DNA from 2 places in the Tindallia texcoconensis genome. Region 2 is predicted to be linked to the other one. Evidence: riboswitches for the same ligand, from Rfam matches in the RefSeq annotation. Region 2 holds a riboswitch; the other holds the start of a gene.
The links. Region 2 has a riboswitch for thiamine pyrophosphate ahead of ACZ47N_RS11785 (ABC transporter substrate-binding protein). Riboswitches for the same ligand answer to the same signal wherever they lie in the genome.

Region 1 (8,088 bases), 1.2 Mb from region 2:
GATTTGGTTGAGCGTTTCCGCTGCTTTTTGGGGAGATGCTGTTTTTAAAACCGCTGATACCACTGCCACACCATCCACGCCTTGCTCCATGACAGAGGGGAGGTTCTCTTTGTTGATCCCTCCAATGGCAACCACTGGAAGTCCCACAGTTTTTTTAATGATTTTGAGTTTTTCAAGGGTTACCGGACGAGTATTGGTTTTGGTGCCGGTTGGGTACAAGGCTCCAACCCCGACATAATCTGCTCCTTCTCTTTCTGCACCAACAGCCTCTTCCAGCGTTGCAGCCGAAACACCAATGAGCATCTTAGGGCCAGTTATCTTTCTAGCTGCTGAAACCGGCAAATCCTGTTGCCCTAAATGCACCCCCTCGGCACCAATAGCGAGGGCAATATCAAGCCGATCGTTAATGATAAGTGGTACCTCATACTCTTGGGTCAACCGATGCACCTCAACCCCACGCTGATAAAAGTCCTTGGCAGAAAGATTTTTTTCCCGAAGCTGAACCAGGCTCACTCCGCCCTTCAAGGTTTCTTCCAGCGTTTTTAAAAAGTCACGCCTTTCTAAGATGCCTTCATCTGTCACTAAATAAAGCTGGTAGTTAAACCCCTGCTTATCCATAGTGAACCTCCTCTTTGATGCGGATTCGTTTCTCCAAAATATCGGCGGAGATCCTGCCCAGATGATCCATCAGCTTCACCCGATAGCTTCCCATCCCTTCTCCTGCAGCCAGATCTTCAAAGGCCAGTTGGCCAGCAACCGCCATGGTGGAAATCCCCATAATTCCTGCTTCCACTGGAGACCTTTGGGCTCCCAAATACAGCCCAATGATGGCCGTGGTCATGCATCCGCTTCCGGTGATTTTTGTAAGAAGGGGGTGACCGTTGGAGAGTTGGTAAACTGATTTTCCATCGGACACCACATCCATGACGCCGGTGATTCCTACGGAAACCTTGTATTCCTTGGCCATGGCCATGGCCAGTTTACTGAGATCCAGATTCTCATTGTCAGCAGCATCCACCCCTCTGGTTTTTCCATTCCCTTCCACCAGGCACTTTATCTCTGAAGCATTGCCCCGAACAAAGCCAAAAGAAATCGTCTCCAAGAGCTCTTTTGCGGTTTTGGTACGCAATGAAGTGGCGCCGGCTCCCACCGGATCCAAGATCACCGGGATCCCTTTTTCATTGGCTTTGCTTCCTGCCAACCTCATAGAGTCAAGGCTTCTTTGATTTAAGGTGCCCAGATTAATCACCAAGGCCGAGGCCATAGACACCATTTCTTCCACTTCTTCTGGATCATCCGCCATAACAGGGCTTCCACCAAGAGCCAGCGTACAGTTTGCACAATCATTTGCCGTCACATAGTTGGTGATATGATGAACTAGGGGAGTGGTTTCTTCCAGTTGTTGAAATGTCTTTTGAAAATCAATTTTTTTCATCAATCCGTCTCCTCCCCTCTTGGTCATAGTATTCGTGAAAGTGATGCACTGGTCCCGGTCCATGGCCAATGGAAAATGATTCTTCGATGGCTTTACTGATGTATGCCTTGGACATCCTTACGGCTTCCAGCATTGAAATTCCTTTTCCCAAATTGGCTGCAAGGGAAGCAGACAAGGTGCAACCGGTTCCGTGGGTGTTTTTTGTTGTGATGCGATGATGTGGATGTTCATGCCAGTGTTCCCCGTCATAAAGGAGATCCGTTGAATCGCCTCCCATTAGATGACCACCTTTCATCAGCACATATTGTGCTCCCATCTGATGAATGGCTTTCCCTGCAATTTTCATCTCTTCAGGAGTTGTGATGGTTTTTCCAAGGATGACTTCTGCTTCTGGTATATTAGGCGTTACAACAGTTGCCAACGGAATTAGCTGTTTGATCAATGCTTGTTGAGCATCCTTTTCCAAGAGATGGTAGCCACTTTTTGAAACCATCACCGGATCCAACACCAGGGGTATCTCAGGATGCTTTCTTAAAAAACGATGGATGCTTCCAATGGTTTCTGTATTGGAGACCATGCCTATTTTGATCCCATGCACTTGAATATCGTCGAAAAGAACCTCCAACTGTTTTTCAATTATTTCCGGCTGTATATCTTGGACACCAAAAACGCCGCGGGTGCTTTGAGCTGTCACCGCTGTAATAACGCTCATCCCAAAGGTTCCATGGGCACTAAAGGTTTTTAGATCTGCCTGTATACCCGCTCCCCCGGAACTATCAGACCCTGCTATGGTTAGTAGATTTTTCATGACAAGGAACCTCCTTCTAGTAATTGCCTCGTTGCTTTGCTTTTATAAAGTACGCTGAGCACCATTAATCCAATAATGGCACCACTAAAGGAACTGATGCCAAAGGGCACCACAAAGAAAAGTACTGCACCTTCAAAACCCATTAAATATTTGGCCAAGGGAAAGGCTCCCAGTGCCCCCAGGAAGGAAGTGCCCAAAACTTCTCCTGCCATGGAAAAATGCATCTTACCTGTTTTGCTGAAGAAAAAACCTGCCATCCATGCTCCAAAAATGCTTCCTGGAAAAGCCAGCAAAGATCCGGTTCCCAGGATATTTCGAATAAGAGAAATCATAAAAGCAACCAGAACAGCCATGGGTGTTCCAAGGGTCACCGCCGCCACTACATTAATAGCGTGTTGCATGGGAAATGCTTTTGCAACGCCCACCGGGATAGAAACCATATGGGCCGTCACCACTCCCAGGGCCATTAAAAGTGAGGCCATGGTTAGTTTTCGAACATTCATTTCTTTTCCTCCTTTCATCCATCCTAAATTTTTTTCATTTATCCTACGTTCTAAATAGCAGGCTCACACCCCAGTGATCCAGCAGGTCCGTTGAATATATACTTTCCTATATCAACATAAAAAGAGCATCACCCGTAGGCAATGCTCTCAAGATACAAAAAGAGTCTAGTCTCTCTGCAAAGCACTTTCCTACGCTGGCATTACCCAGATCAGGTGCAGGGATCGAAGACTTGAAACGGGTCTTCCTCTCAGTCGGCCTAACCGACACTCCCAGTGTTTACTTTCCATTTAGTTTTCAAAGTCATCATAGCACACCTTTTAGCCTTTGACAACGATATTTTCTAAGGTTCATTCTTTAAAACTTCAGTAAAAAATCTTAATCCCTATTCCTAAGCCTATCCATGATTCCTAAGCCTATCCATGCCTTTGATCCTAAAAACGTGCACAAGGGGTTGATGCAAGAAGTTTACACTCAATTAACACAAGAAGTTTGCACCCACCTCTAAAAAAGTTTATAGTGGTTCTATACAGGTCTTACTTTAACCTTAAAGGGCAGGAGTGAATAAAATGATCCCTCTAAATCATCAAAGAGCACCTCTTTTTGAGGCACTGTTAACCTATGTTAACAACGAAACCATTCCTTTTCACGTACCTGGCCATAAAAAAGGAGTCGGCATGGACCAAGCCTTTCGAGAATTTATCGGTACCAACGCCATGGCCATTGATGTCACGGTTTTTGAGCAGGTAGACAGCCTCCATCATCCTTCCGGTTGCATCGCCGAAGCTCAGAAATTAGCGGCAGATGCATTTCAGGCAACGCATACTTTCTTTTGCGTCCATGGAACTTCTGGAGCCCTTCATGCCATGGTGCTCAGCGTGCTCAGGGAAGGCGATAAGATCATCCTTCCAAGAAACGTTCATAAGTCTGTCACCACAGGCCTTGCTCTTGTGGGCGCTCTACCGATTTATATCCATCCTGAGATCGACTCTTTGACTGGTACAGCACTGAATGTAATCCCAGCAACCGTTGAAAAAGCACTACAAGACCATCCAGATGCCCGGGGAGTGCTCGTCATTAATCCCACCTACTTCGGTGTTGCAGCAGATCTAAAAGCCATTGCAAAACTGGTTCACCAACATAACATCCCCCTTATGGTGGACGAAGCCCACGGCCCTCACCTATCCTTTCACAAGGATCTTCCCATGTCAGCCATGGAGGCAGGGGCGGATATCTGTGCCCAGAGTACCCATAAAATCATTGGTTCCCTGACCCAAAGCTCCATGCTTCATGTACAGGGAGAGAGGGTGGATCATCGAAAGGTTCAAGCAGCCTTAAACCTACTGCACACCACCAGTCCTTCTTATATTTTACTGGCTTCTTTAGACGTAGCCCGCCGCCAAATGATGACAGAAGGATTTCAATTGCTGGAAAGGATACAGTTCCTATCCCACCAAGCCCGAGAACGTATTAATGCCATCGACGGCTTTCACTGTTTTGGTGCCGAAAACCTTGGAAGTCCAGGGTTCTATGGTTTGGATCCAGCCAAGTTAACCATTACCTGCCGCAATCTTGGAATCTCTGGTCATCAGTTAGAGGAAATTCTTTCCAAAGAATACCATATTCAGCCAGAATTATCGGATCTTTACAATGTTTTATGTACGCTTTCCATTGGTAATACGCAGGAGCAGGTGGATTCACTGATTAGCGCCCTTCAATCTATCCGTAAAGGCTATGGTCAAAGCCCGATTCTCTCCTATTCTGAAACAGATAATGTCATCCTGCCACCGCTCCCTTTGCAAAAGCTCTCACCAAGAGAAGCCATGCACTGCGATACGCATTTGCTTCCCTTATGGGAAAGTATCCATCACATCAGCGCAGAGTTCTTAATGGTATACCCTCCTGGTATTCCTCTCCTCTGCCCAGGAGAGCTTATTTCTGAAGAGCTGGTACGCTACATTGAAACCCAGCGAGAAGCTGGTCTATGGATTCAGGGAACGGAAGACCCAAGGGTCCGACATATTCGAATCGTCCAAGCCTCACATCAATAAGATTCTTATAAACAGGATTCTTATCCAGAGACGTAGCACCGCTTATCTCCCTCTTGTAGAATCCCTATCGACCAGCACTACTGGAATTGATCCTATCATCATCCTAGCGCCTGTTTTAGCATTTTTTGTACCTAGGAATCCGTCCTGCTTATGCATTCAGATACCAGGTTGCTATATTCAAATAAGTGGCAAATGTGACCCATAACAGGTAGGGCACCATTAGCCATCCAGCCAAAGCGTCTATTCGGAAAAAAAGCCAGGTACACAAACCGATGGCCAGCCACAATACCAGAATTTCTATTGCTGCCACGCCTCGAAGCCCTAAGGTAAAATACAGGTAGGGCCACAGGAAATTCAATGCAAGCTGAAGAACAAATGCCAAGGCTGCTCTCTGGACTTCAGGCCTACCCAAACCCTTGGACAGCACCCTAAAACAGGCAATTCCCATCATCGCATATAATACGGTCCAAACGGGTCCAAAGATCCAACCCGGTGGAGATAAAGGTGGTTTGGCCAGTTCCTGGTAAATGTTATATGAATTATTCAACACAGCTCCCCCTAACCATCCGTTTCAACAACCCTTTTTTCATCCTTTCATCCGCTTCTTACCTTCATGAAAATATGCTCTCACTGAATACGCGGTAGATCCTTATACCTTGCATAAACTAGTATCCCCAATCATCTACTGTCCAATCACTCGTGTTACTCTCTCTATTTAATATCCACATCCAGTCTGTATAGGTTGAATTTGGTTCAAGACTTCCATCACTACTGGACTCATCCACCGTAAAGTTTGATAGTAATACCATTACATTGTCAGGACTTACACCATTAATTGATCCACGCCCATAGTTCATATAAGTCTCGATAAATGAATTAGATCTTTCTTCATCGTACCAAATATCCGTAAGTTCGCATCCATTGAAATCTTTAAATTTTTCCTTCACACATTCAATTGCCTGATTAATTTCTTTGTCACTGAATTGTTCTGACTCTCCAACCAAAACAACATCTTTATCCGCTTGGCTACAAGACATTAAGATGAGACTTAATAAGATTATATAGCTGCACCATATCACTCTTTTCATTTAAAGGTTTCCTCCAATATTCTTCTTTATTTTGAAAGCTTAAGGAGGACGTGTTGAGAGGGCGAGTTGCCCCCGGCCCCACTGAGCCTACCCCACTGAGCCCACTCTCACTGAGCCCAGCCCCTCCCACTGATCCTCTGTCCTTGGTTATTTTATGCCAATGGAGATATATTTAATCTCCAGAAAGCTTTCAATCCCGAAATGTCCTCCTTCTCTTCCAAGGCCACTTTCCTTAAAGCCTCCAAAAGGCGCCTGCACCGTTGCCGGACCACCATCATTAAGGCCCACAATGCCATACTCCAATTTTTCAGAAACCCGAATACCTCTGCTGAGTGATTCGGTGAAAACGTAGGAAGCAAGACCAAAACGTGATTTATTTGCCAGTTCCAGAGCCTCCTCTTCCGTTGAAAAGCGTTGAATTGGCAGCACAGGACCAAAGGTTTCCTCCTTCATAATTCTCATGTCCTCTGTTATATCCACGAGAACGGTGGGCTTATAATAGTAGCCTGCCTGATCATGATTGCCTTTATGAAACCCTTCTCCACCGGTTATAAGTGTTGCCCCTTTTGAGAGAGCATCTTCCACCTGCTCCTGTACTTTTTGATAGGCATTTCCATCAATCAGCGGTCCCATTTGAGTGCCTTCTTCAAACCCGTCACCCATCTTAATGGCAGAAAATTTCTCACTGATTTTTTGGACAAATTCTTTCTCGACGGATTCCTGCACATATAATCGGTTGGTAGCGATACAAACCTGTCCGCAGTTTCTGATTTTTGCTCCCATAAGTTCTTTTACCGCTTTGTCTAAATCCCCATCATCAAACACAATGTACGGTGCATGGCCTCCAAGTTCCATGGATAGGTGCTTAACCGTATCCGCTGATTTCTTTATCAGCATTTTTCCTACATCAGTTGATCCAGTAAAGGTTATTTTCCGAACTCTGTTATCTTCCAACAAAGTGTCACCAATGATTTCCGGCGGACCTGCCAGTAAGGAGATGACTCCTTTTGGTATGCCGGCTTCATGGGCCAGCTTGATGATTTCAACGGCAGAAAAAGGAGTCTGTTTTGCTGGTTTCAGGATCACCGGGCACCCGGCAGCAATAGCTGGTGCAATTTTTCGCGTTACCATGGAAGCCGGAAAGTTCCAAGGTGTAATGGCCGCTGTAACTCCTACCGGCTGTTTGAGAACCATAATACGTTTTCGGCTTGAACTGGCTGGGATGGTTTCCCCATATACACGTTTCGCTTCCTCCGCATACCATTCCACAAAGCTGGCAGCAGACCTCACTTCTCCCAGTGCCTCGGCCAGTGGTTTTCCTTGTTCCGCCGTCAGAGTGCTGGCGATGGTTTCTTCCTTTTCCAGAAGCAGTTTATGCCATTTTTTCATATAATCTGCCCGCACATGGGCCGGCAGGTTGGACCATTCTTCAAAAGCCTGATTCGCAGTATCAATGGCCTCAAGTACTTCTTCCTTTCCGGCAGCTGCCATTTTACCGACCAGGCTTCCATCGGCCGGATTGAGTACATCAAAGCTTTCTCCCGAAGCCGCATCTTTCCATTGTCCGTTAATATATAGTTTTTCCATTCTCATCTCCATAAACCCTCCTGTGTTTAAACTCATCATTCACTTGCATGAATTGGACTTAAAAACATCTATAAATACGCTACCCATCGAATGATAACCGTAAACACAGCCTCGTTTCTGATGCGGATGTGGTAGGAGGGTGGCAGGGTCCAAGTTTTAATGTTGAAGCGCCAACATAGCAGCCTTTGCTTCATAGAGTTAGTCTATTGTAACTTTTTTGATCTGTAGGACATGATAAATCCACCATTTATTATCTACTTATATTTCTTCGAAGATATTTTTTTCACAAAAAAACACACAATGATTGCCTATACACTGTGTGCTTTCTACTATTTTTCTCCAGTCGCTTCAAAGGAGGGAGGGGAAACGATTTTTTGCACCATCAACAATTTTCGAAGAAGAGATCTTCTTAGTGGTGGTATTCATCGGATAAAATTGTCCAAACTAACGGAAGAGGTATGTCTGTTATTCTTTCCCCACCGTCCCGAAGCGATGATGAGAAACGATAAGCTTTTTCGGGTTTGTATTTTTCAATATAGCTGAGCAGGCTTTTCGATCGAATGGTCTTGCCGGATTTCACTTTGGATGGGTGCTCCTAAAAGGATTCCCCTTTCAGTA
Region 2 (8,088 bases):
GTGGTCATTGAAACTGAAAAAGGGTCAATTCTAGTGGAGTTGTTTAAACAAGAGGCTCCAAAAACAGTGGAGAATTTCGCAAAGTTAATTCAAGAAGGTTTTTACGATGGACTATCCTTTCATCGAGTCATTGATGATTTTGTTATCCAAGGTGGATGTCCGAAAGGTAACGGTACGGGAGGACCTGGCTACACCATTAAGTGTGAACTTGAAAACAATCCAAAGAAACATGAAAGAGGAAGTTTATCAATGGCTCATGCAGGAAGAGATACTGGAGGCAGTCAATTTTTTATCTGTCACAGCCCGCAACCTCACTTGGATGGGAACCATACAGTTTTTGGAAAGGTAACAGAAGGGTTAGAGGTGGTTGATCAAATTGTAGCTGGTGATAAAATGATAAAAGTGACGGTAGAATAATAGTATAAAATAAAAACCTGGTCCTTGACGGAATCAGGTTTTTATTTTATACTATAACTGAACATATGAACAGATATTCATACGAAAGGGAGATGAGAATGAGTGAAGCTAATCGATGTGCGGTAACCATTATTCACCATGAATTGGTTAAGCAAGTTAAAGACCGTATGATTTCTCAAGAGGACGCAGGAGAGTTGGCGAACTTCTACAAAGTATTTGCAGACCCCACTAGAGTTAAACTTTTATTTGCCTTAGGGATTCAAGAAATGTGTGTGTGTGATTTGTCTTATCTTATGAATATGAGCCAGTCAGCAGTATCCCATCAGCTTAAGGTATTACGTCAGGCAAGGGTTGTTAAAAATCGTAGGGATGGAAAAGTGATGTACTATTCCTTGGATGATGATCATATACAGCATGTTTTTTCTCAAGGATTAGAACATATAAAAGAGACAAAATAGGAGTTGAGACATATGAAAAAAAGCATAAAAAAAGAATATCAGTTATGGAACTTAGGATGCGCAGATTGTGCGGCCAAAATTGAGAATGAAATTGGAAGGCTTGATGAAATAATTAGCGTTCACTTGGATTTTGTATTACAAAAGCTAAAAATTGAAGTTGAAACATCGACGAATACAGATAGATTAAAGAATCATATTGATAGAATTACGAGAGAGATTGAAGAGGATGTAAAAATTGTTGAAGTAGAAGAATCTGTGAATTTGAATCATAATGAGGTGGTGGATGAACACGATCATGCACTAGATGAAAATAAATCTATCAGAGTGATTCTTCTTAGCGGAGTCTTGTTAATAGTACCCTGGGTCTTAGAAATGCCTCCTTTTATGGATTTTGGAGTATACTTGATGGCCTATTTGGCAGCTGGGTCTGCTGTATTGAAAAAAGCCGGTAAAAATCTATTGAAAGGCAAAGTGTTTGACGAAAATTTTTTAATGAGCATAGCAACCTTAGGAGCCTTCGCCATTGGAGAATATCCTGAGGGGGTTGCTGTGATGCTTTTCTATCAAGTGGGAGAGTACTTTCAGGGTAAAGCCATTAATCAATCGCGGAAATCCATTGCCTCTCTAATGAACATAAAGCCAGAATATGCTAGCGTAGTGTCTGAACAAGGCATTCATACAGTAAACCCAGGGGAAGTAGAAGTAGGTCAGCAGATTATAGTGAAGCCAGGCGAAAAAATACCGTTGGATGGACATGTGGTATTAGGCAACAGCATGGTGGACACTTCTGCTTTAACAGGAGAATCTATGCCTAGAGAGGTTATGGTTGAAAGTCTTGTAATGAGTGGTTCCATTAATCAAACTGGTTTATTAACTATAGAAGTGGATAAAAAATATAGTGACTCCACAGTATCTAAAATTTTGGAATTAGTTGAGAATGCCAGTGCTAAAAAAGCGAAAACAGAACAGTTTATCACTCGCTTTGCCCGTTATTATACACCCGTTGTAGTGGGGATTGCTGCTTTTATTGCTTTGGTTCCACCGGTTCTGATTCAAGAAGCCAATTTTCATGAGTGGATTTATAGGGCGCTCATTTTTCTAGTGATCTCTTGTCCTTGTGCTTTAGTGATTTCTATTCCCTTGGGATTCTTTGGTGGAATAGGTGGTGCATCTAGGAAAGGCATACTAGTGAAAGGTGGAAACTACCTAGAAGCATTGAATGATGTAAAGACGGTTATTTTTGATAAAACAGGTACCCTGACAGAAGGTGCTTTTCAAGTAGATGAAATCTATGTGGCTGATGGATTTGATGAAAAAGAAGTTCTTAAAAAAATGGCCCTTGCAGAGTTTTACTCGAATCATCCGATTGCAGAATCAATTCGAAGATACTATGGGGAGAATATGGACGAAAAGATCATTGAAGACCATAAAGAAATACCTGGTGGAGGTATTATGGCTAGGATTTCAGGAGAAAAAATAATACTCGGGAAAAGTGGATTTTTGAAACAACACCATATTTCTGTAAAGGAGTACACGCAACCAGGAACTGTGATTCACATTGCGATCAATAGTAGGTATGCAGGGTATGTTGTCATTCGAGATCAAGTGAAATCAGATGCGGAAGAAACGATTCGTGGGCTAAAAGAAGCGGGTATAAAACGCTTGATCATGCTAACCGGCGATCAAAAAGCCATAGCGGATCAAATAGCACATTCCATAGGCATCGAGGAAGTATATGCTGATTTATTACCAGATGACAAAATGAAAATAACAGAAAGAATAATGAGCGAGTCAACGGGTAAAGGAAAAGTTATGGTGGTAGGAGATGGAGTGAACGATGCACCGGTATTAGCCAGAGCGGATATTGGGGTTTCTATGGGTGGTTTAGGGTCAGATGCAGCGATAGAGGCTTCGGATATCGTGATTATGAAAGACACTCCTTCTAGTATTCTGGATGCCCTTCAAATTGCTGGTAAGACACATGCCATTGTATGGCAGAACATTATGGCAGCATTAGGTATCAAAGCTATTGTTATGGTAATGGGAGCCTTAGGAATGGCCACCATTTGGGAAGCTGTCTTTGCAGATGTAGGCGTAGCCTTATTAGCTATTTTTAACGCAATGCGAGTCATGCGTTCCTAAAAGTTTATGAGATGCAAATTTGGGTATGTTTATTGCATACTAATTGGATACTATGAAAAAATCCATCATAAGAGTAAAGGGAGTGAGAAAATGAATTATGCAATAGAAATGGTATCTGCTTTTGCAGGAAGACTTGTGTTGGCCAGTATATTTTTGATCGTAGGACTAAGGCTGATTAAAAAAATAACAACGATAATCTTATTGAAATTGGAAAAGTCTGAAATGGATCAATCTCTTAAATCTTTTCTGATTCCAATGATTCGAATCGTTTTACAAATATTGTTGGTAATCAGTATCGCTTCTATGATAGGTGCGGAAATGACTTCTTTTATAGCGGTTCTGGGTGCTATGAGTTTTGCTGTGGGTCTGGCCTTACAAGGAAGTCTTGCTAACTTTGCGGGTGGTGTGCTGATACTGATTCTACGACCATTTAAGGTTGGTGATTATATAGAAGCCGCTGGTTTTGGTGGGACTGTTAAGGAAATTCAGGTTTTTTATACCATATTGAATACACCAGATAACCGAAGAATTATTATTCCTAACGCGAATTTGTCCAACAGTAGCGCTATTAATTATTCCTCTTACGACACTAGAAGAGTAGATTTTAAGTTTGGTGTTGGTTACGGAGATGATGTTCAAAAAGTGAAGAAAGTCCTAGGAAGGATTGCAGAAGAACACCCTCTAGTGATGAAAGATCCAGAACCTATGATTGTTTTAGGAGAACATGGAGACAGTGCTATTGTGTTTTATTTTCGAGTCTGGTGTCAGGCACAAGATTATTGGACCATATATTTTGATATGATGGAACAAGTAAAAGTGTCTTTTGACGCAGAAGGTATCAATATTCCTTATCCTCAAATGGATGTGCATATGCAGCATAGAGAAGAGTGAGGAAACAATAGATCCACACTAGATTTGTTGAAATCATAAAAGACCTTTCGAGTTAGTGAAAGGTCTTTTATGGTTTGGTGAATAAGTTTAGCCTAGTTTTGATTGAATATAAAGTTGTCGTGAATCCCATTCAGCAAAGTAACGACGATTCCCTTCGTCATCAACCAAAATGTATGCTCTGCTTTCTTCAATTGGTTCTTTGGTAACTTCGTCCTCCACCATTTTAGGTGGATCTGGTTTCTTCTCTGAAGCTTCTGAGCTCTCGGCTGAAGATGGGGAAGTGGACTGTGGCTTAGGCTTTTTAAAAGAACGAGTTGCAAAACCACCTCCGCCCATTAGACGTATGACGCCTCTGAAGATTAAAACCATCAGCGTTATTCGAATGAGAGAATATATAAATGTATCCATTGATTACACCTCCTGTACCAAAATTCCATGGACTGGTATATAGTAAAAGCCTTGGTTCAAAAGTATGCCAAAGCTTGATACCTTCTATTGTTTTGATACCCTATTTTATTCGCATTATAGTTAAATCATATCTGATTTCTTTAAAATAATCAAGAGAATAATCCTGATGTTAAAACCAATTGTGATATCTATGGATTCGTTATTTTATTCGGTAGCAAGTTAAACCACTGGTATGCTTGACAGACATAATGGAGAAGAATATAATGAAGACGTTAAATCAACGGGGAGCTAGATTATTCTGGCTGAGAGGGAAGTATTTCCGACCCGAAACCTGATCTGGATAATGCCAGCGGAGGGATCATCGTCGTTTTAAACAATGGTCTGTCATCCCCTAGGTGGCAGGCTATTTTATTTCCGTGGTAAGATCAGGCCTCGAAAAATCTTAGGAGGAGAGGTCAGATGATAAAAAGAAGAGCATTAGCAGTAGTAGGGTTTGTATGTTTGACATTATTAGTTACCGCCTGCGGAAACAATGGAGCAGAGGTCGATGAAGTACAGGATGTAAAGGAAATGGAGAACGTAACCGTGGTCTTAGATTGGGTTCCAAACACTAATCATACAGGCATTTATACAGCTTTAGAGCTGGGACTCTTTGCTGAAGAAGGAATCCAGGTCGACATCATCCAACCTAGTCAAGGTGGCACGGTAGACTTGATAGGAGCTGGACAGGGTGAGTTTGGAATCAGTTATCAAGAAGAAATAACCTATGCAAGAACGGCGGAAATTCCCTTGCCTGTTAAGGCCATAGCAGCTATTATTCAAAACAATACTTCTGGGTTTGCTTCACCAGCAGAAAAAGGGATTGAGCGACCTCGTGATTTCGAAGGAAGAGATTACGGTGGCTGGGGCTCTCCAGTGGAGGAATCAATGATTAGAGCCTTAATGGACAAAGATGGTGGAGATATTGAACAGGTGGGCTTTGTAAATATAGGGACTTCCGATTTTTTTGATGGGGTAGAGAATCATGTTGATTTTAGTTGGATTTATTATGGATGGGATGGCGTTGCAGCGGAACAGAGAGGGTATGAGATTAATTTTATTCGCTTACAGGATTACGAGCCGGCTCTGAATTTTTACACACCGGTGATTGTATCCAATGAAGATTTATTGGAAGAAAACCCAGAATTGGTACGACGTTTCCTGAGAGCTGTTTCTAAAGGCTATGAATTTGCGATTGAAAACCCCGAGGAAGCAGCACAGCACTTATTGGTGCAGGTACCTGAAATGGATGAAAAAATGGTCGTAGCAAGTCAAATTTTTTTGGCGTCGGAATATCAGGCGGATGCTAGTAGGTGGGGGGAAATGAAACCAGAAATCTGGAAGAATTATGCGGACTGGATGTATGAACAAGAGCTGCTAAATCAGCACCTGGAGATAGAAAATGCGTTTACCAATGAGTTTCTGCCTACAGAAGAATAGTGGTGCGACCACTATTCATATATTTTGGATAAAACATCCGGGAATACAAACTCGGATGTTTTTTTTATTTTGTTGGGAAAAATATGGTAGAATGTGTATAGGTGTTCATGCCATAATCATATAAATGATAGGGTGAAAAAAATGAAGCATACCAAAAACAAGTTTCACTGGTTTCAAAATGGAAAAGTGGAATATGGAGGATTTGCTGGATGGGATAAAGAGTATGGTGTGATTCACGGTTTCAGTACAAGAAACGGTGGTGTAAGCCAAGGTTGTTATCAGAGTATGAACTTAGGATTTGTCAGTGGAGATGAAGAAAAACGTGTAAGGAAAAATTTTGAGTTGTTTGGTGAAGCGATTGGGATTAATTGGAAAGACCTTGTTCTTTCTGACCAAACCCATCAAACTAAAATACGAGTGATATCAGAGCAAGATCGTGGGGCAGGAATTATGGCTCCTAAAAAATATAAAGGGGTCGATGGGCTTATTACCAATGTACCAGAAATTCCATTGATGACATTTCATGCAGATTGTACACCTTTATATTTTGTGGATCCGATAAAAAGAGTCGTTGGCATGGCTCATGCTGGTTGGCGAGGAGCTTTTTCAGGAATGGCTTCTAAAATGATCGAAGAAATGAGAAGGGTATATGGAAGTGAAGCTGCTACGATACAAGTTGGAATTGGACCTGCAATAGGAGAATGCTGTTTTTTTATTCGAGAAGATGTGTACCGTCAAGTAAAAGTCTTTCCTAACTATGTAACAAAGCTAAAAAAAGTGAAGGAAGAACAATGGAGTGTCTCCTTGGAGTCGGTACATGAACACTTTCTTCAAATCGAAGGAGTGCTTGCTAACAATATTTGGAAATCTAAGGTGTGCACCTTTTGTGAATCTGAACGTCTCTTTTCTCATCGGAGAATGGGTGAAAAGAGAGGGAATCTAGCAGCTGTGATTCAATTGGCACCATGACATTAATGAAAACAGAAAGGATGGACAAACAATGCCAAAGAATAATCCAGAAGTACAAAAAGTGATGGAAACATTAGAAAAATTAAAAATCCAGTACACCTATCATGAGCACCCACCTGCCTATACCGTAGAAGATGCGAAAAAGCATGCAGAAGGCATTGAAGGGCTGCATTGCAAAAATTTATTCTTAAGAAATTATAAAGGAAATAAACACTATCTAATGATTACAGAAAATGAAAAACCGCTTAAAATTAAGGAAATAGGAAAGAGGCTAGGTTATGGAAACCTGAGCTTTGCATCGCCTGAAAGATTGAAAAAACACTTGGGAGTAGAGCCTGGCTCTGTGAGTCCTTTTGGTCTAATGAATGACTTGAACAACGAAACTTTAGTACTTATTGATGAAGAAGCGGAGCAGTTTGAATATATAACATTTCACCCTAATGACAATCGAGCAACACTATCCATTAAATATGTAGATCTCATTAACTATTTGGAATGGGTAGGGAATCAATATCGGAGAGTGAAGTTGTAGTTAACCCTACTAAAGTAATACCACTTCACTATTTAATCTATTGGCCTAAGGGTATACAATAAAAGTAGAGTAAATCAAGAATGAAGAATTGGTTAACAATACTTTAGGGATGGAGCGATCCTAATGAAAAAAATTACCATGCAAGAAGTTGTCAACCGTGTAGAGGATATTCCTGCCTTTCCACTTACGGTGACTCGAATTATTAAGTTAACAGAGGATCCTGAATCTACGGTGCAGGACATTGAGAAAGAAATTATTCAAGATCAGAGCCTGACAGCGAGGGTGTTGCGTTTTGCTAACTCCACCCACTATGGTTATTCTAGAAAGATCAGCACTATTTCTCAAGCTACAGTTGTCCTTGGGTTTCAGGCGATTAAAAGCATTGCCCTAGCAGCGACAGTTAGTAAGATGATGACTAGAGAATTACCTGGGTATGGAATGGAAAAAGAGGCATTGTGGAACCAGTCGCAAACTTGTGCAATTGCAGCTAAGTTGATTGCCAAGAAAGCTCGTTATCCAAAACCAGATGAAGCTTATGTCGCTGGACTGCTAAGAGATGTGGGGAAGGTTGTGATGGACCATTATCTTAAAGAAGAAATGGAAACAGTACAGGCCACGGTAGAACAAGAGCAGATTCCGTTTATGGAAGCGGAAGAAAGAATTCTCGGGTTTCATCATGGTCAGATTGGAGCTAAAATAGCAGAAAAATGGAATTTACCAGAAGAATTGGTAGAGTCCATTGCGTGTCATCATGATCCAGAGCAAGCGATTATCAACAAAAAGCTGGTTGCC

Region 1: another riboswitch for thiamine pyrophosphate. It lies ahead of thiW (energy coupling factor transporter S component ThiW); the one in region 2 lies ahead of ACZ47N_RS11785 (ABC transporter substrate-binding protein).

Annotation. Positions count from the first base shown of each region.
Region 1 is NZ_AP042431.1:1,374,729-1,382,816, forward strand. Features, by position in the region: gene thiE (thiamine phosphate synthase) at 1-618, opposite strand, end outside; gene thiM (hydroxyethylthiazole kinase) at 611-1,435, opposite strand; gene thiD (bifunctional hydroxymethylpyrimidine kinase/phosphomethylpyrimidine kinase) at 1,422-2,243, opposite strand; gene thiW (energy coupling factor transporter S component ThiW) at 2,240-2,746, opposite strand; TPP riboswitch at 2,916-3,028, opposite strand; gene ACZ47N_RS06355 (aminotransferase class I/II-fold pyridoxal phosphate-dependent enzyme) at 3,314-4,795, shown strand; gene ACZ47N_RS06360 (TspO/MBR family protein) at 4,944-5,342, opposite strand; gene ACZ47N_RS06365 (DUF4829 domain-containing protein) at 5,461-5,883, opposite strand; gene ACZ47N_RS06370 (NAD-dependent succinate-semialdehyde dehydrogenase) at 6,031-7,476, opposite strand.
Region 2 is NZ_AP042431.1:2,595,315-2,603,402, forward strand. Features, by position in the region: gene ACZ47N_RS11760 (peptidylprolyl isomerase) at 1-417, shown strand, start outside; gene ACZ47N_RS11765 (ArsR/SmtB family transcription factor) at 516-875, shown strand; gene ACZ47N_RS11770 (heavy metal translocating P-type ATPase) at 888-3,017, shown strand; gene ACZ47N_RS11775 (mechanosensitive ion channel family protein) at 3,108-3,908, shown strand; gene ACZ47N_RS11780 (hypothetical protein) at 3,996-4,316, opposite strand; TPP riboswitch at 4,588-4,690, shown strand; gene ACZ47N_RS11785 (ABC transporter substrate-binding protein) at 4,776-5,795, shown strand; gene pgeF (peptidoglycan editing factor PgeF) at 5,937-6,764, shown strand; gene ACZ47N_RS11795 (prolyl-tRNA synthetase associated domain-containing protein) at 6,796-7,296, shown strand; gene ACZ47N_RS11800 (HDOD domain-containing protein) at 7,420-8,088, shown strand, end outside.